4 regions of the Pseudoalteromonas sp. XMcav1-K genome follow, and region 1 is predicted to be linked to each of the others. Evidence: predicted binding sites of a transcription regulator. Region 1 holds the regulator's gene; each other region holds the start of a gene.
What was found. Region 1 encodes ArgR, which controls arginine synthesis, uptake and breakdown. Its sites were predicted from a motif close to ANTGAATANNTATTCANT; they were not measured.
Positions count from the first base shown of each region.

Region 1 (3,941 bases):
ATTTCACAAGGTGCCATTGAATCTAGCTATGCGCGTATTTCACCATCGCTCGATATGGCAAGTCATTCAATGGGCGTAAGTGCAGGCAATACCTTGCGCCGAGTGCATATGCCACTGCTTAAGCGCGGTATGCTTACTGCTGGTTTAATTGTATTTATTGAATGTATGAAAGAGTTACCTGCGGCACTGTTATTACGCCCTTTTGACTTTGAAACGCTGGCAACCTATGTTTTCCAATACGTCAGTGATGAGCAGCTTGAGCTTGCCTCAGTGTCGGCGTTATTTATCGTACTTGTCGGTTTAATCCCTTTATATTTAGTTAATAACACTATGGAAGCTAAAGCATCTCATGAGTAATTTGTCGATTAACAATTTAGAATATAGCTACAATGGCAAACCGATCTTAAAAGATTTGTCATTGCAGGTAAAAGACAATGAAATTGTGTGTTTACTCGGTGCAAGTGGCTGTGGCAAAACCACCACGTTAAAAGCAATTGCTGGCTTGTTGAAACCTAGCAAAGGCGATATTTCGATTGCGCAAGTTGCGGTTAACGGTGATTCGCTTTATGTGCCGCCACAAGAGCGCAATATCGGTATGATGTTTCAAGACTATGCGTTGTTTCCTCATTTAACCGTTGAGCAAAACATTGCGTTTGGCTTACACAAAGAATCCTCGAGTGTACGCAACGAGCGTGTTAAAGAAATGCTGTCACTGATTAAGCTAGAGGCATTTGCCGAGCGATATCCTCACCAATTATCTGGTGGTCAGCAACAGCGCGTGGCCATTGCTCGCGCACTGGCATATAAACCGAGTTTATTATTGCTTGATGAACCATTTTCCAATATCGATCACCAAGTACGCTTTCAATTAATTGATGATATTCGCCGTATTATTAAAGATCAGCAAGTTTCCGCTATTTTTGTAACCCATTCCAAAGAGGAAGCTTTTGCCTTTGCTGATAAATTGGCGATCATGGAAGAGGGCAAAATTGCACAATTGGGCACAGCAGAAGCACTTTATCGCAAACCTGCGACAAAAGGTGTTGCGGCATTTTTAAGTGCTGGTATTTTTATCGATGCAGAAGCGACATCGAGCACTGAATTTAAAACTGAGTTTGGTACCATTACTTCACTTGAACCTGTTACCAATGACCAAAATGAAGTGTCAGGAAAAGGCTGTATATACTTAAAGCCTCAATATTTAACTTTAAGCGAAAACGAACAAGGAGTAGGCGAGTTTGTTGCGAGCCGTTTTGTTGGTAACCGCTATTTATGTCGTGTAAAACTAGGGCAACAAGAACTTGAAATTCCATGCGCGCAACATCAGCGCTATGCTTATGGTCAGCGATTAGCTATTGATGTTCGTCCGCATTTGGTTAATTATTTCGCTTATACTAATAACAATTAAGTAGGAAACCCGCTATGCCACAAGCGCAATCAGGAGTTTGTGCTGAAGCCAATTTACATGGTGTGCATTTATTTTTAAATGTATTAGATGGCCAAGAACTCAGCTTGTCGAAAAAATTGGCAAGTATTATTGATATGCAAGAGCGGTTTGATCACGAATTTTCAGAAGCGCTTGTGTCGTGTGTTGTGGCGATAGGTTCGCAATTCTGGCCACATATTTACCCCAGTAAAATGCCAAAAACCTTGGCAGGCTTTCCACAATTTGAACATATTGAGCATGCTACGCCGTCACGTCCAATAGATTTAATGATTCAAATTAGGGCAGATCGTCTTGATGTAGTTCATTTGTTTGTGATGGAAGTGATTGAATTACTGAGTGGTGATATTGAGCTGATTGACCAAGTTAAGTGTTTTCATTATTTAGATGGTCGTGACCTAAATGGCTTTATTTATGGTGTTGCCAATCCCCATGGTCGCAAAAAGCAGCTTGTTGCTTTAGTGGGGGATGAAGACGTTGCATTTTCTGCAGGCAGTTATATTCATGTGCAGCGTTATCGTTATGATTTAAAGGCATGGCAAGAAATCTCAAAAGCTGAACAAGAAATTGTAATGGGTCGAATGGCTAATTCTAACCAAGCGGTTAGCTGCGCTCCGGAAAACAGTCATAGTGCTCGTACAGAGCTTTACGATGACCATGGCAATGCATTATTTTTAAATCAAGGCATGCCATTTGCTGATATTAACCAACAGGGCTTTTTATTTATTAGCTGTGCAAACAATGGCTATGCGTTTCAAACGCTTCTCAAACACCGTTTAGGCTACATTGATGATAATGGCCCAGATATGTGGCTGGAGTTTGCGAAAAGTGATTTTGGTGCGGCATTTTTTGCACCATCAGTGAATATGCTAAGGGAGTTAGCAAGGTAGCAGAGAGTTCATCAATGAGGATGAACTCTCAAAAATAGAGTTACACGTTTTCAAATAAGTTTTTTACGCGTTCAAGCGTGACATCAATTTCTGAAATTTTTGCTGGCGCAATAAAAATCGTATCATCACCGGCAATAGTGCCTAACACACCGTCTGCTTTGCCAAGTGAATCAAGCAAACGTGCAATTAGTTGTGCAGCACCTGGGCTGGTACGAATGATGATCATCATTTCGTTATGCATAATATCAATTACCAGTTGGCGCAGCGGACTTTTCGCTGTCGGTACACCCATTTCTGCAGGTAAACAATACACCATCTCTTGTTTTGCATTACGTGTACGTACAGCACCAAATTTACTTAACATGCGAGACACTTTGCTCTGACTAATATTGTCAAAACCCATGTCTTTTAAGGCATCAACAATCTCGCCTTGTGAACCAAAGTTTTCTTCTTTTAAAAGGGCTTTGAACGCTTTAACCAGCGCTTCTTGTTTATCTTGTATTTGCATGTGAACGGGCTGTTTAACCAATTGATGAACGTTACCTTAAATTTTACACAAGTTAGGGTTAAATGCATTAATAAAATCGTCATCTTAATTCAATTAGAGTTGAATTAATCTCAATGAAAACGCGATTTTTTTAATTGATAGCGTTGTCAACTAATCTAGTCGGATAAAGTTTACAACTATGGTCGAGATTTATATAAAAAATACCTGTTTTATTTGTTTTTATGCGCACTTTTCATTATCTTTATGGCACTTTTTTAAATACCTACCTCTAATCACGGAGAATTCACATGAAAGTTGCAGTTTTAGGCGCAGCTGGTGGTATCGGCCAGGCCCTTTCTTTATTACTTAAAACACAATTACCAGCTGGTTCTGAGCTATCGTTATACGATGTAGCGCCAGTTGTTCCAGGTGTTGCTGTTGACCTATCACATATCCCAACTGCAGTTAAAGTTGAAGGTTTTGGTAAAGACGATTTAGATGCAGCACTTGCTGGCGCAGATATCGTAATTATTCCAGCAGGTATGCCACGTAAGCCGGGTATGGACCGAGCAGACTTATTCAATGTTAATGCAAGCATTGTTAAAACACTTGCTGAAGGCATTGTTAAAAACTGTCCTAAGGCGCTTGTAGGTGTTATCACTAACCCTGTAAACGGCACTGTACCAATCGTTGCTGAAGTATTCAAAAAGGCAGGTACTTACGAAGCTAACCGTGTATTCGGTGTTACAACGCTAGACGTTATCCGTTCAGAAGCGTTCATCGCTGAACTTAAAGGCGTAGACGTTGCTTCTGTTAAAGTACCAGTAATCGGTGGTCACTCAGGTACAACTATTCTTCCACTTCTTTCACAAGTTGAAGGTGTTGAGTTCACAGCAGAAGAAGTTGAAGCACTTACTCCACGTATTCAAAACGCAGGTACTGAAGTTGTTAACGCAAAAGCGGGGGGCGGTTCAGCGACACTTTCAATGGGCGCAGCAGCTGCACGTTTCACTCAGTCTTTAGTTAAAGGCTTACAAGGTGAAGAAGGTGTTATCGACTACGCATACGTTGCAATCGACGGTGGTGACGCTGCATACTTCGCACACCCTGTACGTTTAGG
Region 1 covers NZ_JBIPJE010000012.1:11,294-15,234, forward strand. The annotation lists gene ACHSBP_RS00425 (iron ABC transporter permease) at 1-357, shown strand, start outside; gene ACHSBP_RS00430 (ABC transporter ATP-binding protein) at 350-1,408, shown strand; gene ACHSBP_RS00435 (Dyp-type peroxidase) at 1,423-2,334, shown strand; gene argR (transcriptional regulator ArgR) at 2,375-2,842, opposite strand; gene mdh (malate dehydrogenase) at 3,130-3,941, shown strand, end outside.

Region 2 (3,941 bases), on a different contig from region 1:
AAAAGTCAGCGAGTGCTTGGCACGGGTGATATAAATCACACAAACTATTTACAACCGGCACAGAAGAAAATTCGCTAAGCGTAGTTAATGTGCTATGTGCCATTACACGCGCCACAATGCCATCCGCCCACGTCGAAATATTCAAGGCAAAATCTTTTACCGATTCACGTTGCCCCATAGCACCGTTTTGCTGGTCAAGATAAACCGCATGACCACCGAGTTTGTTAATGCCGATATCAAACGACAGGCGAGTACGTAAACTTGGTTTTTCAAATAGCGTAACAACCGATTTCCCTTTAAGAGCATCGGCAAAATCCATTGGGTTATTTTTAATTTGTAATGCTAAGTTAAGTAATTTTAAGTTGGCTTCTTTGTTTAGCTCTAAGCCCGTAATAAATTGTTGAGTCATTGTTTTTCCTATGGCGTAATCTTGGTTCCCACATGCTCACCATTGAGCAATGCGATTAAGTTATCTGGCTTTTGCCAGCTCGAGATATACACGCCACGTCGTAAATGTTGAGCAGCTTGCAAGCTGGTATTTACTTTTACCTGCATGCCGCCTTTAATGACTCCCTCTTCGATTAATGTGCTGATATCAGCACTTGATAACTGATGTAATGGATTAAGCTTGTGATCTAATACAGCTTCTACATCTGTCATAAAAACAAGCTCCGCATCAAGCAATTGAGCGATACCAGCTGCTGCTTCATCGGCGTTTACGTTGTACCAATTGCCTTCTAAGTCAAAACCAATTGAACTCACAATCGGAAAACATCCCGCATTTAGCAGCGATTTAAGAATACTGGCATCGTTTTCAATGCAAGTACCAACTTGACCAAGGGCTTTTAGCTTTTGCTCACTAACAAGACCTGCTTCATAAAGGCTTAAACCAACAGGCTTAAAACCATTACTAATTGCCGCGCCCATTAATTGCTTATTTGCACAACCCGCAAGCGCACCGACAATGTAAGGCATTTGTTCACGCGGACTAATGCGCAGACCAAGGTGCTTTGACGTAACAAAGCCCGCATCGCTTAACCAGCTATCTACTAATGAGCCACCGCCATGCACTAAAATAAATTTGTCTTTTGGCTTTTGATGAAGCACATCAATTAACGCTTTTGCAGCATCAATATTATTTAATACCGCGCCACCTAGCTTAATTACCCAATTAGCCATGATTCACTCCTTGAAAGCCACTATGAGCAGGCAGTCCTAAAGTTAAATTAATACATTGCAGTGCTTGGCCTGACGCGCCTTTAAGTAAATTATCAATCGCAGAAATAACAATAAGTTGGTCACCCTGTAACTGCCAACCAATATCAACAAACGGCGTGTTCTCAACACCTTTAATTGATGGAATAACATCGCCAAGTAAGCGAATTAAAGGCTCATCAGCAAGCACCTGATATGACTCAGCTATTTGCTTTGCAGTAGTGCCTGGTTTTACTTTGACATAAATAGTTTCAAGAATACCACGTTTAAAATTGCCTAAATGCGGTGTGAACAACACCTTGTGGTCAAGGTATTTTTCAATTTCAGGGCCATGTCTATGATTAAATAAACCGTATGGTTTTAAGCTCACTTCGCAAAAATGCGTTGCCACATTGGCTTTACGCCCAGCGCCAGTAACACCAGAAACCGCATTGATAATCACAGTATCATCAGTAAGTAAGCCGGCTTGTTTTAATGGTTTAAGCGCATTTAGCGCAGCGGTTGGGTAACAACCAGGTACTGCTACTAACTGTGCATTTTTGATTTGATCTTTTTGCCATTCAACAAGACCATAAACAGCTTGTTCTAATAGCTCAGGGCTAGTGTGTTTAAAGCCATAATAGGTTTCATAGTCATCATTTGATGACAGACGAAAGCCTCCAGATAAATCAAATACTTTTTTGCCCATTGCTAAAAACTGAGGGGCAAGTTCGACACTGACTGAATGTTCTGTGCATAGGCAAATGGCATCGGCATTTTGTTCGATTACTGAAAATGCCTCACTATTTAACGGCGCTATTTCACCTGCAACAATGCCATTTAGTTCAGGATAAAGACTAGCAAGCGATTTACCTTTATCTAAGCTATTTTCAGACACATACATACCCACTAACTTTAGTGAGTTATGTAGAGAGATTAATTTGGCAAGCTCAGCACCTGAGTAACCGCTTGCACCAACGATAACGATATTCATATTTTTTCCAAAAAACTATTAAGGGTATAAAGACAAGTTTTCAAAAAGTGTTATCGTCGTAAAATTGAGTTCTGCATGCTGTTAGTCTCGGTACTAATTATTTCAAAATAATGAATTGAAATGCAGAATAAACCAATGTAAATTTATATTCAACTTTTTTGCATAATTATTTATTAAATATTTTGAGGTAATCATGTCGCAATTACACTTTCTTGATATGTATGGTGCACTTATTGCTGCACCGTCGATTAGCGCAACGGTGCCATCACTCGACATGAGTAACCGCGAAGTCATCAATTTATTGGCAACTTGGTGTGAATCACTTGGCTTTGCAGTCGAAATTACAGAACTTGATAATAATCTGGGAAAATACAATTTAGCGGCAAAGTTAGGTACGGGTGAAGGCGGTTTAATGCTGGCAGGACATACAGACACAGTGCCATTTGACGATAGTCGTTGGCAATTCGACCCGTTCAAATTAAGCGAACAAGACAATAAGTTTTATGGCTTAGGCAGTATCGATATGAAAGGCTTTTTTGCTTTTGTTTTAAATGCATTACAAGAAATAGATAACGATACTGGACTCGCTAATCTAAAACAGCCTATTACAATTTTAGCGACCGCAGATGAAGAAACTACAATGGCTGGCGCAATTGAAATCGCCAAACAGAATAAACTAAAGCCGGCTCGTTGTATTATTGGTGAACCTACCGACATGGTGCCTGTTTATACTCATAAAGGACATATGTCGACGGCAATTCGTGTAACAGGTAAAGCAGGTCATAGCTCTGATCCTGATGCGGGTTTAAACGCGATAGAAGTCATGCAGCTTGTGATTAGCCAGCTATTAAAACTAAAAGAAGACATAAAGAATAAATATTCACTAACAGATTTTAAAATACCCTACCCAACTTTAAACCTTGGACACATCCATGGTGGTGACAATGCCAACCGCATTTGTGGTTGTTGCGAGTTACATATTGATATGCGCCCAATTCCCGGCATTAGTATTCCAGAACTTCAAGCAATGCTGTTGCTGGCGGTAGCGCCGATAAATGAGCAATATCCAAACGCGGTGGCGGTACATGATTTGCACGAACCTATTCCCGCGTTTTCAGGCAGCACCGATAGCAGTTTAGTAAAACTTGCTGAAAAACTGTCAGGTGAAAAAGCACAAGCAGTAAACTATTGCACCGAAGCGCCTTTTTTACAACAACTCGGTTGTGAAACAATCGTAATGGGTCCAGGCTCAATACAACAAGCCCACCAACCCGATGAATTTTTAGCGATGGAAAAAATAAAACCAAGCCAAGAGATGATTAAGAAGCTTATTGTCGCATCCTGTTTCTAAAGCCCCTCGCCTTGCTCATGCAGCTTAATAAAGGCGTTAAAGATCAGCTCATCAATATCACAAAATGGTGAGCTGTCGATGACACCTGTTATTAACTCAATAGGGCTATCATGGTGCACGTCAAAATCAACGTCATTCATTTGCGTAATCAAACAATCAAGTAGCTCTTGCGTATTATGTTTGTCCGCATTACTTACTAGCGCAACAAATCCATTTTCATCATAACGGGCGATTAAATCAGTCGCTCTAAATGTGGTTTTGTAAAGTTCAGCTGTTGTCTTTAAAATAGTCGTATACTTCTGTCGATCATGACGATAACTAAGCAGCCCTTTCATAAACAAATACACTACCGAAACTTTAAGATTTAATTTTTGACACACCTTTAAACTAATCGGCGCTAAT
Region 2 covers NZ_JBIPJE010000051.1:43,552-47,492, forward strand. The annotation lists gene ACHSBP_RS20065 (ornithine carbamoyltransferase) at 1-409, opposite strand, end outside; gene argB (acetylglutamate kinase) at 418-1,179, opposite strand; gene argC (N-acetyl-gamma-glutamyl-phosphate reductase) at 1,172-2,188, opposite strand; gene argE (acetylornithine deacetylase) at 2,382-3,539, shown strand; gene ACHSBP_RS20085 (GAF domain-containing protein) at 3,536-3,941, opposite strand, start outside.
Region 2: the regulator ArgR is predicted to act here: its motif matches at 2,346-2,363, upstream of argC (N-acetyl-gamma-glutamyl-phosphate reductase).

Region 3 (3,941 bases), on a different contig from region 1:
CTCGTTAAATACGTTTTGTTCACGACCAATACAGGTAGCCAGTGACATAACATGATTTTCACGTAATGGATCAATTGGCGGGTTTGTCACCTGCGCAAACTTTTGACGGAAATAGTCATACACTAAACGCGATTGTGACGACAGCACGGCAAATGGCGTGTCATCGCCCATTGACCCCGTTGCTTCTTGGCCTGAGTTACCCATTGGGCGAATAACTTGGTCAAGTTCTTCATTACTGTAAGCAAACTGCTTGTGGTAAATCGCCAGCATATCATCGTCGTATTCACGTTGGCCGATAAGGTCTTGCTCGTCAATTTCCTCTAGTGGTACTAAACGTTTTACGTTTTCAGTTAACCACTGCTTGTAGGTATGACGCTTTTTCAAATCTTCATCGATTTCGCACGATTGCCATACTTTGCCATGCAATGTATCAATAACGAGTAATTCACCCGGCCCAACACGGCCTTTTTCTTTAACCTCGTCAGCAGAGTAATCCCAAATACCAACTTCTGACGCTAAAGTAATATGATTGTCTTTAGTAATTACATAACGCGCAGGACGTAACCCGTTTCGGTCTAAGTTACACGCGGCAAATCGGCCATCCGACATTACTAACCCTGCAGGACCATCCCAAGGCTCCATGTGCATTGAGTTAAAATCATAAAAAGCACGTAAGTCTTCATCCATCGCTCGGTTTTTCTGCCATGCAGGTGGCACTAGCATGCGCATCGCTCGGAAAATATCCATACCACCCGCTAAGAATAGCTCTAGCATATTATCTAGGCTTGAACTGTCTGAGCCCGATTCATTTACAAATGGTGCCGCGCTTTGTAAGTCAGGCAGTAATGGTGACGAAAACTTATATGCGCGCGCTCTTGCCCACTGGCGGTTACCTTCGATAGTATTAATTTCACCGTTGTGTGCAAGGTATCTAAATGGTTGTGCCAACGGCCAGCGCGGTTGCGTATTGGTAGAAAAACGTTGGTGGAAAACGCAGATAGCAGATTCCATACGCATATCGGCTAGGTCAAGGTAGAAATTCGGCAAATCTGCCGGCATCATTAAGCCTTTATACACCGATACTAAGCCTGATAGGCTCGCAATATAAAAATGATCATCGTTAATTTGTTTTTCTATGCGACGGCGTGCGATGTATAAACGGCGTTCTAAATCTTTTGGACGCCAGCCTTCTGGCGCTGAAATAAAGACCTGTTGAAAATTCGGTAATTGTTCTAGCGCAATCGGTCCTAGACTTGCTGGATTAACGGGCACATCGCGCCAACCAACCAGTTTTAGCGTTTCTTTTTCTAGTTCTTCACTAATAATCTGTTTGTTGTGCTCTGCGATAACTGGATCAGGACTTAGGAATAACATACCAACAGCGTAGTTTTTACCTAAGTGCCAATCGTTTTCAGCGGCAACAGCACGGAAGAAACCGTCTGGTTTTTGCAATAACAACCCACAGCCATCGCCGGTTTTACCATCTGCTGCAATACCACCGCGGTGTTGCATTCGGTCTAACCCAGTGATCGCTGTGCGAACTAATTTGTGACTCGGCTGACCTTCAATGTGCGCGATAAGGCCAAAACCGCAATTATCTTTTTCTAATCTCGAGTCATATAACATGTTGGACTCCTCCCTTGCTACAGCTCAAGTGAACAAAACAGTTGTGATTGACGGAAGTATTGGCATGACCGTATCGAAGTTTTATGACAGTTCGATAAGTAATAGCGATTTTGTTAACGCGAAACAAAGGTTGCTAATGTTGGTACGTGCCGTGTGTTCACTTGCGCGATTCTCAAAATTAACCAAGATATTGGTTAGAGTCAACCAAATTGTGAATACATATTCAGGTTGTTGAATATTTTTCACTTATACATAAATTCAACAAATTTGCCGATAAAAGCCTCTAAACTGGGGTTATCTTGGTTATAGGATCTTATTGACACCGGTATCATATTAACACCATGTAAATAAAAACAACTCTCAACTGTAGTTTACGTAAACGTAAGCTATTCATGATTTTGAATATTTATTCATGGTAATACCAATTAACCGAAAACCCACTTTTTAAACTTGAATTATCTTGTACATCAGGCAGGACGCTAGTTTGCGGGCGCACACTTTCCAGCGTTTTGTTGAATGGTTTTAATCGTTCCGCCTTGCTCAAACTCTGATAGCTTGGCATTAATTTTAACTTGCAGCGATTGCCACATTGCGTTGCGTTTACTTATAGCATAGTAAAAATCATTATATTGAAAGGCGGGTTCAATGAATTTAATTTGATTTTTGTCACCTTGCTCGTCGTGACTTAATAGGTAATCGACCACATTGGGATCAGCAACAATGTAATCTACCCGACTCGCCAATAAGAGTTTTAGGTTTTGTTGATCATCGCGCGCTTGAATTGCATTAAAAAAGCCAAGATCAAGGTGCTTATCAAACTCAGGGGTATTTTGATACCCTCTTACAACGCCAATTCGTGCCCCTTGGATTGACTGAAAAGTGCCATCATACTTTGCTTTATAATTTTCACGGCTCATTAGCCCAATTAAGCCGCCTGCGTAAGGAGTCGATAAGGCTAAATTGTTGCGTCTAAAGCTATTAGCTATTACATCACTGGGGGCGGTCACTTCTATAAAGTATTCTGGAAACAAAATATCAGCCTGCCCTAATTCAGCCATGCGTACCGAGCGAGCCCAAGGAAAAAACTCGACACTAATACCAAACCCAAGTTCATTAAATAGCGCTGCGGTAAGTGTAAATACCCAACCTTTGTCACATAAATTACGGTCAATGTATGGCGGCCAATCAAGCGTTACTAAGCTTAATTGCTGTGGTAATTCACGAGCTATTTCAAAACGGTTGGCAGAGGGCTGATTAACGGTGATCGTTTTAGTTTGTTGCTGATGTTGATATGAAAGTTCAAATGATTTTGCAACGCTCTCTAAACTCAATAAAAACAGCGTAACAACGAGAGGAATATAATAAGGTTGAAAAGTCATACTAAGCTTAAAACATCATACTAATGATTTAAGCTTAGCAAAAATACCACAAAATCAATTACTACTTAACGTAATATTATTCTGCTTCTTTATTTTTAGCGGCTACTTCAGTGATTAAAGGTTGTAGTTCACCGCGTTGGAACATTTCAACAATAATGTCACAACCACCAATTAGCTCACCTTCAACCCATAACTGTGGGAACGTAGGCCAGTTTGCATAAGCTGGCAACTCTGCACGGATATCAGGGTTTTGAAGAATATCAACGTATGCAAATTGCTCACCACATGCCATTAAAGCTTGTGACGCTTGAGATGAAAAACCACAGCTCGGTAATTTTGGAGAGCCCTTCATATAAAGTAGAATTGAGTTTTCTGCGATCTGTTGCTTAATCTTGTCTAACGTTTCCATTTACTACCTCGACACCTTTTGGCGTAATTTATCTTTGTTTAGCAATTCAACCGAGTGATTTACTCGCCTTATTTGGCACACTAGCGCAGTTTCATTGTCGATTGTTACTCTTTTTCAACATGCCAATAGGCCTATTCGCATCTATTGGCAGGCATTTGACCATGCACATCTCACACACTAAATTATCAATTACATCGGTTAAAACGAGCCGATAATCGCGCGTTAGGCCTTAGCTCAAATACCTAGCTGAAAAAATATCAACAAAGTTAAATGCACCCTATCACAATAGGTGAATTTTCTTTAAGTTAATACTATGCTAGACGCGTTGAATAACAGTTAAAATGTAACTAACTGTTTATAAAATAAACGCAAATTATTTCTAGCATTGCTGTTTATAAAAACTTGAGTAAAATACTCGGGTATAGTTTAACACTTATATCGGACATCTTCATGTAAAATGTTGTCCGCTTTTTTAACGCCAACGGAGAAATAAAATGGCTTTTGAACTACCGTCACTACCATATGCA
Region 3 covers NZ_JBIPJE010000028.1:14,359-18,299, reverse strand. The annotation lists gene gltB (glutamate synthase large subunit) at 1-1,626, opposite strand, end outside; gene ACHSBP_RS03610 (substrate-binding periplasmic protein) at 2,106-3,005, opposite strand; gene ACHSBP_RS03605 (Grx4 family monothiol glutaredoxin) at 3,082-3,414, opposite strand; gene ACHSBP_RS03600 (Fe-Mn family superoxide dismutase) at 3,909-3,941, shown strand, end outside.
Region 3: the regulator ArgR is predicted to act here: its motif matches at 1,837-1,854, upstream of gltB (glutamate synthase large subunit).

Region 4 (3,941 bases), on a different contig from region 1:
TCTTTATTTAGAAGATAACCACCTTCACCACGACAACCTTCTGTAACTAGTGTACCTGCACCTGCAATACCCGTTGGGTGGAACTGCCACATTTCCATGTCTTGCATTGAAATGCCAGCACGTGTTGCCATACCAACACCGTCACCTGTGTTAATGTGCGCGTTTGTTGTAGATGCGAAGATACGACCTGCACCGCCAGTTGCTAAAACAACCGCTTTAGATTTGAAGTAAACTACTTCGCCGCTTTCGATATCAATAGCAGTACAACCAACAACGTCACCCTTGTCGTTTTTAACAAGGTCTAATGCGTACCATTCAGAGAACACATTTGTTTTGTTTTTAACGTTTTGTTGGTATAGGCAGTGAAGAAGCGCGTGACCAGTACGGTCAGCTGCTGCTGCAGTACGTGCAGCTTGTTCACCACCAAAGTTTTTCGATTGACCACCGAAAGGACGTTGGTAAACACGGCCATTTTCAAAACGTGAAAATGGTAAACCCATGTTTTCTAATTCTGTAATTGCTTCAGGACCTGTTTTGGTCATGTATTCAATCGCGTCTTGGTCACCGATGTAATCAGAACCTTTTACCGTATCGTACATGTGCCATTCCCAGTTATCTTCGTGGGAATTACCTAAAGCAACTGTGATACCACCTTGTGCAGACACCGTATGAGAACGGGTTGGGAATACTTTAGAAATAAGTGCACAAGTTTTACCTGATTCACTGATAGCCAGTGCAGCACGCATACCCGCACCACCGGCACCAATTACTACAGCGTCAAATTCTCTTGTTGAAATAGCCACTTACACACTCCAAAGAACAAAGAAACCAACAGCTACATATGCAAAAGCCATCAGGTTTAGGAAAAAGCCTAGGATTGCGCGCAATTTAGCGTTCTTAACATAGTCAGTTAGAACTTGCCACAAACCAATACGGGTATGAACCATCATGCAAACTAGCGCAGCTAAGGTATACACTTTTACTGCTAAGTTAGAAAATAATCCCTGCCACGCTTCAAACGTTACAGTTGGAGTAGTAAGAAAATACCCTAAGATAAACAGAGCATATGACGCTAATACAAGTGCTGTTGCACGTAATGATACAAAATCTTGTACACCGTCGCGTTTTAGAGATGCTTGATTAACTACCATATCCATACTCCTGCTAACACGGCTAATACAACCCATAGTGCCATTACAAACTTAGCACTTGCGTTACCTGAACCTAATTCTTCAAAACGACCCATATCCATTAGAAGGTGACGTACACCTGCAACTAAGTGATATAGAAGCGCGATTACCGCACCCCATGCAATGAATTTGGCAATGAACCCGGTAAACAGGCTCTTGACGAATTCAAAACCTTGAGGAGAAGAAAGTGATTCAGACCATGCCCAAATTACAAAAGATAAAGCGAAGAACAACGCCACACCAGAAATACGGTGCAGAATTGAAGCTTTAGCAGTTGCTGGCATCGAGATAGTAGATAAATCTAGATTTACAGGTCTTTGCTTTTTCACTGTTACTTGCCCATTGACTCTAAGGAGTCCAACTATTGTTGTTATAACCCACCAAAATATTGGTGGAACCATCAAAGCGAAATTTGCCACACAGCGATGACGAGTCGCAGTATGAAAAAACAGCATTCGCTCCAGACGAAAGGCATTCACGTTTTAGAATGCCTACCACAGTATATAAGACCATATGGCCTATTACAATTCTTGTTTAATAAGAGGTGCTTGCGAAGTAGCCATTGGTATAATATTTATTCGATCGAAGAATAGTTATCATCAATTGATGCATTTAAATTGACTTTCTTCCCTATTTATAAGTTAGAATAGATAGAATTTGCTTAACATCCGTATCAAAAATAACAAACTGGTTTGTTATATTTAAAGGAGATAATTAGATGGCAGACAAAAAAGCCACGGTCCATATTGATGGGCTAGATCCTATCGAACTTCCTATTTACTCTGGCACAGCTGGTCAGGACGTTATCGACGTTCGTACCCTAGGCAGCCATGGTTACTTCACGTTCGACCCGGGTTTCATGTCTACTGGTTCATGTGAATCAGCTATCACGTACATTGATGGCGCTAAAGGTGTTTTATTACACCGCGGCTACGCAATTGACGATTTAGCTGAACAATCAAACTATATCGAACTATGTTACTTACTATTAAATGGTGAGTTACCAAATGCCGAGCAGTTAGCTGGTTTTGAAAACGAAATCACAACTAACACTATGCTTCACGAAAAAATTGGTGCTTTCTTCCAAGGTTTCCGTGTAGATTCACACCCAATGGCAATGCTATGTGGTGTTGTTGGTGCACTTTCTTCTTTCTACCACAAAGATTTAGACATCACAGATCCAGCTCAACGTCATCGTAGTGCTGTTCGTCTAATTGCTAAGTTACCAACAATTGCGGCGATGTGTTACAAGTACAACATCGGTCAGCCGTTCGTATACCCACGCAACGATTTAAGCTATGCAGAAAACTTCTTACACATGATGTTCTCTGTACCTGCTGAAAAATATGAAGTAAGCCCTGTTCTTGCAAAAGCAATGGACCGCATCTTCATGCTTCACGCGGATCACGAACAAAACGCGTCAACATCGACTGTACGTTTAGCTGGTTCTTCAGGCGCTAACCCGTATGCATGTATCTCTGCTGGTATTGCATCACTTTGGGGCCCTGCGCACGGTGGTGCTAACGAAGCATGTCTAACAATGTTAGAAGAAATCGGTTCAGTAGACCGCATCGATGAATACGTTGCGAAAGCAAAAGATAAGAACGACCCATTCCGTCTAATGGGCTTTGGTCACCGTGTTTACAAGAACTTCGACCCACGTGCAACAGTAATGCGTGAAACGTGTCACGAAGTACTTAAAGAACTAAACATTGAAGATCCACTACTAGACGTAGCAATGCGTTTAGAGCAAATCGCACTAGAAGACCCATACTTCATCGAGAAGAAACTTTACCCTAACGTAGATTTCTACTCAGGTATCATTCTTAAAGCGATTGGTATTCCAACAAGCATGTTCACTGTAATCTTTGCAATGTCACGTACCGTTGGTTGGATCTCACACTGGGATGAGATGTTATCTCAACCTGGTCAGAAGATCGGTCGTCCTCGTCAGTTATACACTGGTGAAACAAAGCGTGATTATAAAGACGTAACGTCTCGTTAATCCTCTTTGAGTTTAAAAAAGCCGCTACTTGCGGCTTTTTTAATGTCTAAATCCCGTCAATAATTGCGAAAATTAGTGTATTTCATTAAAATCGCCGCTCGCATTCTCAGGTGGCACTATGTTAGATAATCAAAAAATCCGTTCTCATTTTCCATTTTTTAAACACACTGAATTTGTTTATTTAGATAATGGTGCAACTACACAAAAACCTCAGAACGTGATTGATGCAATTACCGATTTTTATACATACCACAATGCCAATGTGCATAGAGGCGTCAGTGAGTTTGCGTCAAACACTACCGCCTTATATGAGCAAGCACGGACAAAATTAGCACACTATTGTCAGGTAACAGCGGAACAAATTGTTTGGACCAAAGGCGCAACCGAAGCGATAAATCTGGTTGCCAGTTCAATTGATGCACATATCGAAAAAGATGATGTTATTATTATTTCGGCGCTTGAACACCACGCCAATATTGTGCCTTGGCAAACGCTGTGTAAACGCAAGGGTGCAAAGCTTCACATTCTACCAGTCGATGGAAATGGTGTACTAAATTTAGATGTTAGTTTAGCCATGATTAACACACTAAAGCCGAAACTGATGGCGATTAGTCATGCATCGAACACCTTAGGTAATATTTTACCAATACAAGACTTGCTTGATGCCGCACATGCCTTCAATGCCATTACTCTGGTTGATGGTGCACAAGCGATGCAACATTTAAGGCCAAATATTAGTGCGCTTA
Region 4 covers NZ_JBIPJE010000043.1:256,982-260,922, reverse strand. The annotation lists gene sdhA (succinate dehydrogenase flavoprotein subunit) at 1-803, opposite strand, end outside; gene sdhD (succinate dehydrogenase, hydrophobic membrane anchor protein) at 804-1,151, opposite strand; gene sdhC (succinate dehydrogenase, cytochrome b556 subunit) at 1,145-1,519, opposite strand; gene ACHSBP_RS11470 (citrate synthase) at 1,909-3,195, shown strand; gene ACHSBP_RS11465 (aminotransferase class V-fold PLP-dependent enzyme) at 3,314-3,941, shown strand, end outside.
Region 4: the regulator ArgR is predicted to act here: its motif matches at 1,796-1,813, upstream of ACHSBP_RS11470 (citrate synthase).